2 regions of the Sulfitobacter sp. S223 genome follow, and region 1 is predicted to be linked to the other one. Evidence: riboswitches for the same ligand, from Rfam matches in the RefSeq annotation. Region 1 holds a riboswitch; the other holds the start of a gene.
What was found. Region 1 has a riboswitch for glycine ahead of gcvT (glycine cleavage system aminomethyltransferase GcvT). Riboswitches for the same ligand answer to the same signal wherever they lie in the genome.
Positions count from the first base shown of each region.

Region 1 (4,535 bases):
CCGTCCTTTTGTCAGGCCAACTCTAAATAAATTTGTGGGGGTTTTAGGAGCTCAGGCCACAGGGAAAGTCGGCAATGCGGACTGCTGCAGCATCGTGTTCGGGTACTGGAGGTCGGCTTTGGGCCGGAAGTTTCAGCTTCCTATAAATCGACACAAGGGGCGGATTGCGGACCTTTTGTTACGCTTTGCATAGAGGTCCGTTATGCGGGCGAAAGCTGCCGTTGCGCGACTAAAGACGAAGGTCGGCTTTCGGCATGCGCATCCAGATAACTCCTACGAGAAGTACCAATAAAACAGCTATTGTCGTGAGAGCGGATTTAGCAATTGTAGCTGTACTGGTGGCATATACCAGTGGAGCTAAAACGTCTGGCCAACACCAAATCATGGCTAAAATACCAAGGTTCTCAATATAATCGAATAGAGCACTGCCAACCGAAAAGACTATGCCAAAGCGGACAAGTTTTCCGTTTGGCATTCGTTCTGCAAACAAGCAGAGCGTGGCGATCAAAGTCAGTGCGAGCATCGCCGGATAAAGTATATCCAGAGGTAGCTGATGACTGAGATAATAATTACGCCCTTCCACACTTAACGCTTTAAGAAGCGTCGCGGCCTCTGTGGGGCCATAGCCAAAAGGGCGCATGTCGAAAGGGATGTGCCCTGAGACTGCTTCGATGTGGGCGAGTGTGACGTTGATCATCAGCAGATAAACTGACGCGCCTATCAATCCAGAGACAGCTGCGAGCATTCCGATATGCTTTGACTGAAATCTATTTGTCATTTTGTAATCTCCTTGAACTGTGCAACACATGCCCTCATGCGCAGCCACCCGCATTATCATTTGATAAGGCACACAAAGATGGATTTACGGACGTTTCTGACGCAATCACCTGACCTGTCAGATATTGCTTGCGCGGACGAATTTGCTTCGCATTGGAAACCAAAGCGCTTGAAAAAAGGGGCACACCTTGCTCGGCAAGAACAACCCGAAACAGATGAATTCATTCTTTTGGAAGGGTGCTTGGCCAGCAGTATTTGTGACAAGGACGGCAAAGAAGTTTGCGTCGGGTTTTACGTGGGCCCCTGTGTTGTTACACCAAACATCGCGCGAACGCGGGACGGTATGTCGCTCGTGTCGATCGCGGCCCCGACCGATGCCTCACTTGCAAGGATCGACGGCAATCTGCTTTCAAATATGATGATCTCATCTGAGCCCGTCCGAAATTGGGCGAATGGTGTTCTGCAGCAAGAGCTAAGCCGGAAGGTGGATCGAGAGTGGTGCCTCGCCGCTTTGGGAGGGGCTGAGCGGCTCATTTGGTTTCGCCAAGCATTCCCGGGCTACGAAGACATCTTCACCCATGCTTTGATTGCATCCTTCTTAGGGATCACTCCGGTCACCATGAGCCGGTTGCGTGCGATTAACAGCTAGGAAGCGGACCCTCGCTGCGCTTTGCAGAGAGGTCCGCTATGCGGACGAAGTGAGCTTTCGCTGCCGCTGCACCAATGACTGCTTTCCGCTCAAGGTGGACCTCCGGTGATGGTGCGCGATGCTGCAACGCGGTCCGCCATGCCCAATCTTCGCTGTAAGCGGAAAAGACCAGAATCGATCCAGCAGCATCGATACGAATGCTGGGAACCTCGGGCATATCCCTACTGCCAAGCTGGTATTCTAATGGCGACCCTCAAAGCTAGGAAGAAAACAATCTTAGGCAGCATTAAGGATCATGTTTGAGCGGGCGCGGTGACAAACTTCTTGCCAGCACGGTCTAAAACCGACTACATGCACGCAGATCGACGTCGGGAGAACCAGATCAACTGGTGCCGAAGGAGCAACCGCCCCGGAAACTCTCAGGCAACCGGACCGACGCCGATACCAAGACTCTGGAGAGAGGCACGTTAATTTGTGTCCGCCGAAGGGATAGCAATCTCAGGCACATGGACAGAGGGGGCATCACGCGTGAAAGCTTAAGCTTTTGCGTCAAAGTGGTGCCGCAGGATGTTTCATTGTCTGAACGGCCCGTCATAGATAGAGGCCATTTGATGTCTGACCTTTTTCATACGCCGTTGCATGACCTGCACCTCGCACTCGGCGCCAAAATGGTGCCTTTTGCGGGCTACGCCATGCCTGTTCAATACCCGATGGGCGTCATGCAGGAACACCTGCAAACCCGCAGCAAAGCAGGGCTTTTTGACGTCAGTCACATGGGGCAAGTGATCATCACTGGCGCAGATTACCAGGCAGTGGCAACCGCGTTGGAGAGTTTGATACCAATTGATATCCTTGGGCTTGATCAAGATCGTCAGCGCTACGGTTTCTTCACCAATGACGCCGGCGGAATTTTAGATGATTTGATGCTGGCAAATCGTGGTGACCATATTTTTATGGTCGTGAACGCAGGCTGCAAGGCCGATGACATTGCCCATATGAAAGCCAACCTAAACGGTGTCTCAGTCACCGAAATCACCGATCGCGCACTGCTCGCGCTGCAAGGACCCGCTGCCGAAGCGGTCCTGTCTGCGCTGAATCCAAAAGCCTCAAGCATGCGGTTCATGGATGTGGCTACCCTGTCGCTTGCGGGTGCCGAATGCTGGGTGTCGCGGTCAGGATATACGGGCGAAGACGGCTATGAAATATCAGTGCCCGCCGCGCAGGCAATTGCGCTGGCACAAGAGCTACTGGCCCACCCAGATGTCGCACCGATTGGTCTTGGCGCACGCGATAGCTTGCGTCTGGAAGGCGGGCTTTGTCTTTACGGACATGATATCGACGCTGAAACGACGCCGATCCAAGCCTCACTTAATTGGGCGATCCAAAAGGTGCGGCGCAATGGTGGCGACCGTATGGGAGGGTTCCCCGGCGCGGATGTTATCTTGGCTGAACTGAAGCATGGTGCTGCTACAAAACGGGTGGGCCTATTGCCCGAGGGGCGCGCGCCAATGCGTGAAGGTGTGCCGCTTTTTGCACAAGCTGATGACGAAACAGCAATTGGAAAGATCACATCAGGCGGCTTTGGACCCACAGTCGAAGCGCCCATTGCTATGGGCTATCTGCCCGCAGAGCATGCTATCGAGGGCGCCAAAGTCTATGGTGAACTTCGCGGCAAACGCTTGCCGCTGACCCTAACGTCGCTTCCTTTCACACCCGCTAATTTCAAACGATAAACTGACGGAGAACAGATATGAAATTCACTGAAGAGCACGAATGGCTACGCCCCGAAGGCGACATTGTCGTGGTGGGCATTACTGAACACGCAACAACCCAATTGGGCGATATCGTGTTCGTTGAACTGCCCGAAGTCGGCACCGTTGTCACCAAAGACGAAGAGGTCGTCGTAATCGAAAGCGTCAAAGCAGCCTCCGACATCACAGCCCCGATTGACGGCGAAATCGTCGAGGTGAACACCGCCCTTGCCGACAATCCCGGACTGGCAAATGAAGACGCGGTTGGTGCTGGCTGGTTCTTCAAAATCAAACCTTCTGATCCGTCACAGTTGGACAGCTTGATGGACGAAGCCGCCTATAACTCCCTGATCGCTTAATTTTCGGAGCCTGCCATGACCTTCACCCCCACCGACTATCTGCCCTATGACTTCGCCAACCGGCGCCACATCGGACCGTCGCCCGCCGAAATGTCGGAGATGCTGAAAGTTGTGGGGGCTGACGATCTGAATGCGCTCATCTCTGACACACTTCCCACCAAAATCCGGCAGGCCAAGCCGCTAGATTTTGGCAAACCGATGTCAGAGCGTGAGTTACTGCATCACATGAAGGTCACAGCGTCTAAGAACAAGGTCCTGACCTCGTTGATTGGGCAAGGCTATCATGGCACGGTCACGCCGCCTGCAATCCAGCGGAATATCTTCGAAAACCCCGCTTGGTACACGGCCTATACCCCCTACCAGCCTGAGATTTCGCAGGGTCGGCTTGAGGCGCTATTGAATTTCCAAACCATGGTTTCTGACCTGACCGGATTAGAGATTGCAAACGCCTCTTTGCTTGATGAGGCGACGGCATGTGCCGAGGCGATGACCATGGCGCAGCGGGTTGCCAAAACGAAGGTTAATGGGTTCTTCATCGACGAAAATTGCCATCCGCAAAACATCGCGGTGATGAAAACACGCGCCGCGCCGTTAGGTATAGAGATTACGGTGGGCAACCCAGATGATCTGGACGCAACTACCGTTTTCGGCGCGATCTTCCAGTATCCGGGGACCTTCGGACACCTGCGCGACTTCAGCCCAGAGATCGCCAAACTACATGACACCAAAGCCATCGGTATTATCGCCGCCGACCCTCTGTCGCTGACGTTGCTCAAAGAACCTGGTGCGATGGGCGCCGATATTGCTGTAGGCAGCACGCAACGGTTTGGTGTGCCTGTCGGCTACGGCGGTCCTCATGCCGCCTATATGGCAACCAAACAAAACTATGCCCGGTCGATGCCGGGTCGGCTTGTTGGTGTTTCCATCGACAGTCACGGCAATCGCGCCTACCGTCTGTCGCTGCAAACCCGCGAGCAACATATCCGCCGTGAAAAGGCG
Region 1 covers NZ_CP083560.1:2,414,541-2,419,075, forward strand. The annotation lists gene K3757_RS11540 (hypothetical protein) at 230-778, opposite strand; gene K3757_RS11545 (Crp/Fnr family transcriptional regulator) at 857-1,426, shown strand; glycine riboswitch at 1,786-1,871, shown strand; gene gcvT (glycine cleavage system aminomethyltransferase GcvT) at 2,038-3,159, shown strand; gene gcvH (glycine cleavage system protein GcvH) at 3,177-3,536, shown strand; gene gcvP (aminomethyl-transferring glycine dehydrogenase) at 3,552-4,535, shown strand, end outside.

Region 2 (4,535 bases), 410 kb from region 1:
GCTGGATGGCCGCTTCGTTGGGCAACCAACGGGGAGGAAAGTCCGGACTCCGGAAAGAAACGGTGCCGGGTAACGCCCGGGCGGGGTAACCCGACGGAAAGCGCCACAGAAAATAAACCGCCTGTCAGTCAAGGTTCGCCTTGGCGCGTTGGCAGGTAAGGGTGAAACGGTGGGGTAAGAGCCCACCGCGCGGCTGGCAACAGCGGCGGCATGGCAAGCCCCACCGGGAGCAACGCCAAATAGGGACCGCGTGCTTCTGTGTCTTCGGGCATGGCGGCGGAGCTTCTTTCGCTCCAGCAGGTCCGGGTTGGCGGCTGTAGCTGTGTCGGTAACGGCATGGTCAGAGGAATGGTCATCCATGAGGGGCAACCCTCGGGACAGAATCCGGCTTATAGGCCTTTCGCGCATTTTCATAACTTAACCTGCGGATACAGCGTGTCGTGCTGCACCCGCAGGGGTGGTTTGGGCAGTTTAGGCGATGGCCAGTTCCGAGACGATCTCGGCGGTGGCGGCAGACAGGGTCCATCCCAAATGCCCATGGCCTGTGTTGTAGAAGACCGCAGGGTTGCGCCCCTGTCCAACACGGGGCAGCACATTCGGCATCATAGGCCGCAGGCCCGCCCAGGATTGGAAGCTTTCGGTACTCATTTCGGGGAAATGCGTGTGGCACCAATCCAGCATCGGTGCCACGCGGTTCCAGACGATGTCTTTGTTATACCCGTTGAATTCAGCCGTACCCGCAACGCGGAACCGCGACTTACCCAAGCGGCTGGTGACGATCTTGGCGTTGTCATCAAGCAAGCTGACGGTGGGGGCAGCGGTTTGCGCGGCCTCATCTTCCAGATTGATCGTCAAAGAATAACCTTTGACCGGATAGATATTCAGCCGATCGCCCAGATGCGCGGCAAAGCTCCGCGACTTCACCCCTGAACAGATCACGACCTTGTCGTAGATCTCGGTCAGGACACCGCCTTTTTTCTCGTGCTTTCCCTGAGCGGGCTGGCTGGAGATGGCGATCTTGCCCTGTGCGGCGTCGACCTTGGTCACGAAGGTGGACATGCGCAGCGTCACGCCGCGTTTGGCACATCCTTTGGCCAGTGCACTGGTGAATTTGTGAATGTCGCCGGTGAAATCGCTCTCGGTAAAAAAGCCGCCGTAAATATCGCCCTTAAGCGCAGGCTCAATCTGTTCGATTTCTGCGGGAGTTACGGCGTGCCGCTCCAACCCGCCTTCGGCCAATAGGGTGGTGACCTTGGCTGCGGTGTCGAATTCGCCCTTGCTGCCATAGAAATGCAGGATGCCGCGTTCCTCGCGGTCAAAGTCGATGCCTTCGTCTTCGGAGATGGTGCGTAGATGCGCGCGCGCTTCTAGCGCCCATTTAACAGTCTGGATGGTGTTCTCGCGGTATTTGGGAATCGCCCCGACGAATTCGGCCAGCCATGAATACTTGTGCCACGACGGCTTCGGGTTCAGCAGCAAAGGTGCACCGGACTTAAACATCCACTTCATACCTTTGAGAACTGTCGGGACAGAATTCCATACCTCGGCGTTAGAGGCCGACAGCTGGCCGCCGTTGGCATAGCTGGTCTCCATCGCTGGGTAGGGGTTTGCCTCGAAGAGGGTGACCTGAGCGCCCTTGCGGGCAAGCATGTAGGCCGTGGTCACACCGGTAATTCCGGCGCCAATCACGGCGATTTTCGGGGAGGACTGTGTTGTCATAGCGCACCTTTTGTGCCGCCGCACGGGCGGGCAAAGTGCCCCCTCTGTCATTGGCCTGAGAGTTTCCGGGGCGGTTGCTTCTTCGGCGCTACGGTTTCCCGCAGCTCTCCCGTCAGGGGTGACGTAGCACTATTAGAACGGTTGCGGCAACATTCATGATGCGAAGAGTGGTAAATTTTGCTGCCCATGCACGGAACATGTGCAATACGGGGTTGACTCGGCCCGTGGCGAAGGTAGAAGCCGAGGCTCAGAGATTACGCGCGCGCGCCGCATTGGGCGTGCCGCTGCACAGGAGAAGATAAAATGGCTAAGCCAACCACGATCAAGATCCGTCTGAACTCGTCCGCGGGCACAGGCCACTTCTACGTTACAAAAAAGAACGCACGCACCATGACCGAAAAAATGGTCATCAAGAAATATGACCCCGTTGCGCGCAAGCACGTTGAATACAAAGAAGGCAAGATCAAGTAAGATCGCCTGACTTTGACGCTTATAAAGCCGCGCAGTTTTGCGCGGCTTTTTGCGTTTTAGGGCTGAAGGAATGCGGAGCGGCTTAACTGGCCTCAGGGGGTGCTCAGCAGGCCGCAGAAGCTTTCAGCGATCTTGTGGCGGGATGTCGCGCCGCTTTGCCACGAATGCAGTGATGTCGGCAGTGGTCCACTTCAGTTTACGCCGTTTGGTACTCGCCGGATTGTGGCGCAGGCCGGTGCCATCGCGGTGGGCCTTTCGGGGCCGGATGGGGCGAGGGACAAAGCCGCCTCCGCAATTCGGACAGACGTTGTGCAGAACCTGTTCAACGCAGCCCACACAGAAGGTGCATTCATAGCTGCAAATCCGGGCCTCAGCGCTGTCTGGTGGCAGGTCGCGGTCACACATTTCGCAATTGGGTCTCAGCTCAAGCATCATACTCTCCAAACAAAAAGGCCGCCCCCGAAGGAGCGGCCTGAATAGTGTCGTTGTGGACCTGCTTATTCACGGTTGCCCATGAGTTGAAGCAGGAACATGAACATGTTGATGAAGTTCAGGTAGAGGTTCAGCGCGCCCATGATCGCGGCCTTACCCAGCCATTCGCTGTCACCGTGCTGTGCGTGTGCAACATATTCGGTCTTGATGCGCTGCGTGTCATAGGCTGTGAGGCCCGCAAAGATCAGCACACCGATTGCAGAGATAGCAAAGGTCAATGCAGGGTTCGGGAAGAAGATGCTGACGATCGACGCAACGATCAGGCCGATTACACCCATGATCAGGAAACTACCCCAAGCGGAGATGTCTTTTTTCGTGGTGTAGCCCCAGAGTGACAGACCCGCAAAAGCGATAGCTGTTACAAGGAAAACCTGAATGATCGAGAAGCCGGTGTAGACAAGGAAGATCGAGCTGATCGACACACCCATCACCAGTGCAAATGCGTAGAATACCAGCTGCGCGGTCGCTGCTGACATCCGGTTGATCCCTGCGCTAAAGCCAAAGATGAACGCAAGCGGGGCGAACATGACAACCCATTTCAACGGGGATGCATAAAGCGCCTGACCAAGACCTGTCAGATACTGACCTTCGCGCAGTGCCATCGTGGCGCCGGCTGGATCGGATGTAACCGCCAAGCCCGAAATCGCCCAAGCGGCGGCGAATGTGATCAACATGCCTACGGACATTGTGCCGTAGACTTTGCTCATGTGTGCGCGCAGGCCCTCATCAATCGCGGCTGTGCGGCTTCCGGCACGCGTCCGGATTGTATTCACGTCTGCCATGTAAAACTCCCTAAAAGCTGTCCCGCACAAGATTACCGCGGGGTTACCCGTAATATCGTGTGCTGGCCGCCGCTTTTCAAGGTTTTTTGCTCAGGTTTTGCAACTTGGTTAGCATCTCCAGGAGGATGGGGCGTCCCAGATAGGTTTTGCGGCCTCCGCGCGGGCCTGAGAACGACTTAGCCCTATGTCCTGCAATTGGTTTTCGCAAAGCGCACCCAATGCTCTTCGGCTCCGCCAGAGCGCCAGAAGATTAAGCAGGGAAAGCCGCGTGCGCGGGCGCGTGACGGATGAAGGACGAAAGAAGGCAGAAGGAATGGAAATACGCATGGGATGCTCCAGTATCTGTGATGTGTTTGGTGTGTTTCATTTCGGTGCTTGATATATGGAGCAGGGCGATGCATCATTAAAACGAATGTTTTTGATGTAGCTCATTTGAATTGGTGATGTATGCGCAATCTTGATCTGGCAACCTTGCGGTCTCTCGTCGCTGTCGCGGATGCGGGCGGTGTCACGCGCGCGGCTGGCTTTTTGCATCTGACGCAATCGGCGGTATCAATGCAGCTCAAGCGGCTAGAGGAGTTGTTGGACGTAGAGTTGCTGGACCGCAGCGGCCGCACCATCGCGTTCACCGCCAGCGGGGACCAGCTATTGGGGTATGCGCGCCGGATGGTTGCTATGAACGACGAGGCGGTGCTGCGACTTACGGCGCAGGAATTTGCAGGCACGCTGAGATTGGGTGTGCCGCATGACATCGTTTATCCGGCAATTCCACAGGTGCTTAAACAATTTAACAGCGTCTATCCCGCGATCAGGATCGTTCTGGAATCTTGCCACACCCACACGCTCAAAGAAATGTTCGCAAAGGGAGAATGTGATGTCATTCTTACCACCGAGACATCCTTGGGTAACGGCGGCATCACGTTGGCAGAGCGTCCCATGCACTGGATCGGAGCCCAAAGCGGTGCAGCATGGCGGCAAAGACCACTTAATATTGCGTTTGGTCGGCTGTGTACGTTTCGCAAACAGGTGGTGGCTGCCCTGGATGCTGCGGATATTCCTTGGCAAATGCTG
Region 2 covers NZ_CP083560.1:2,829,230-2,833,764, reverse strand. The annotation lists RNA gene rnpB (RNase P RNA component class A) at 1-408, shown strand, start outside; gene K3757_RS13540 (D-amino acid dehydrogenase) at 472-1,719, opposite strand; glycine riboswitch at 1,754-1,841, opposite strand; gene rpmG (50S ribosomal protein L33) at 2,023-2,190, shown strand; gene K3757_RS13530 (DUF1272 domain-containing protein) at 2,314-2,622, opposite strand; gene K3757_RS13525 (Bax inhibitor-1/YccA family protein) at 2,688-3,464, opposite strand; gene K3757_RS13520 (DUF1127 domain-containing protein) at 3,573-3,791, opposite strand; gene K3757_RS13515 (LysR family transcriptional regulator) at 3,912-4,535, shown strand, end outside.
Region 2: linked by a shared signal. The riboswitch ahead of K3757_RS13540 (D-amino acid dehydrogenase) and the one ahead of gcvT (glycine cleavage system aminomethyltransferase GcvT) in region 1 are both predicted to bind glycine.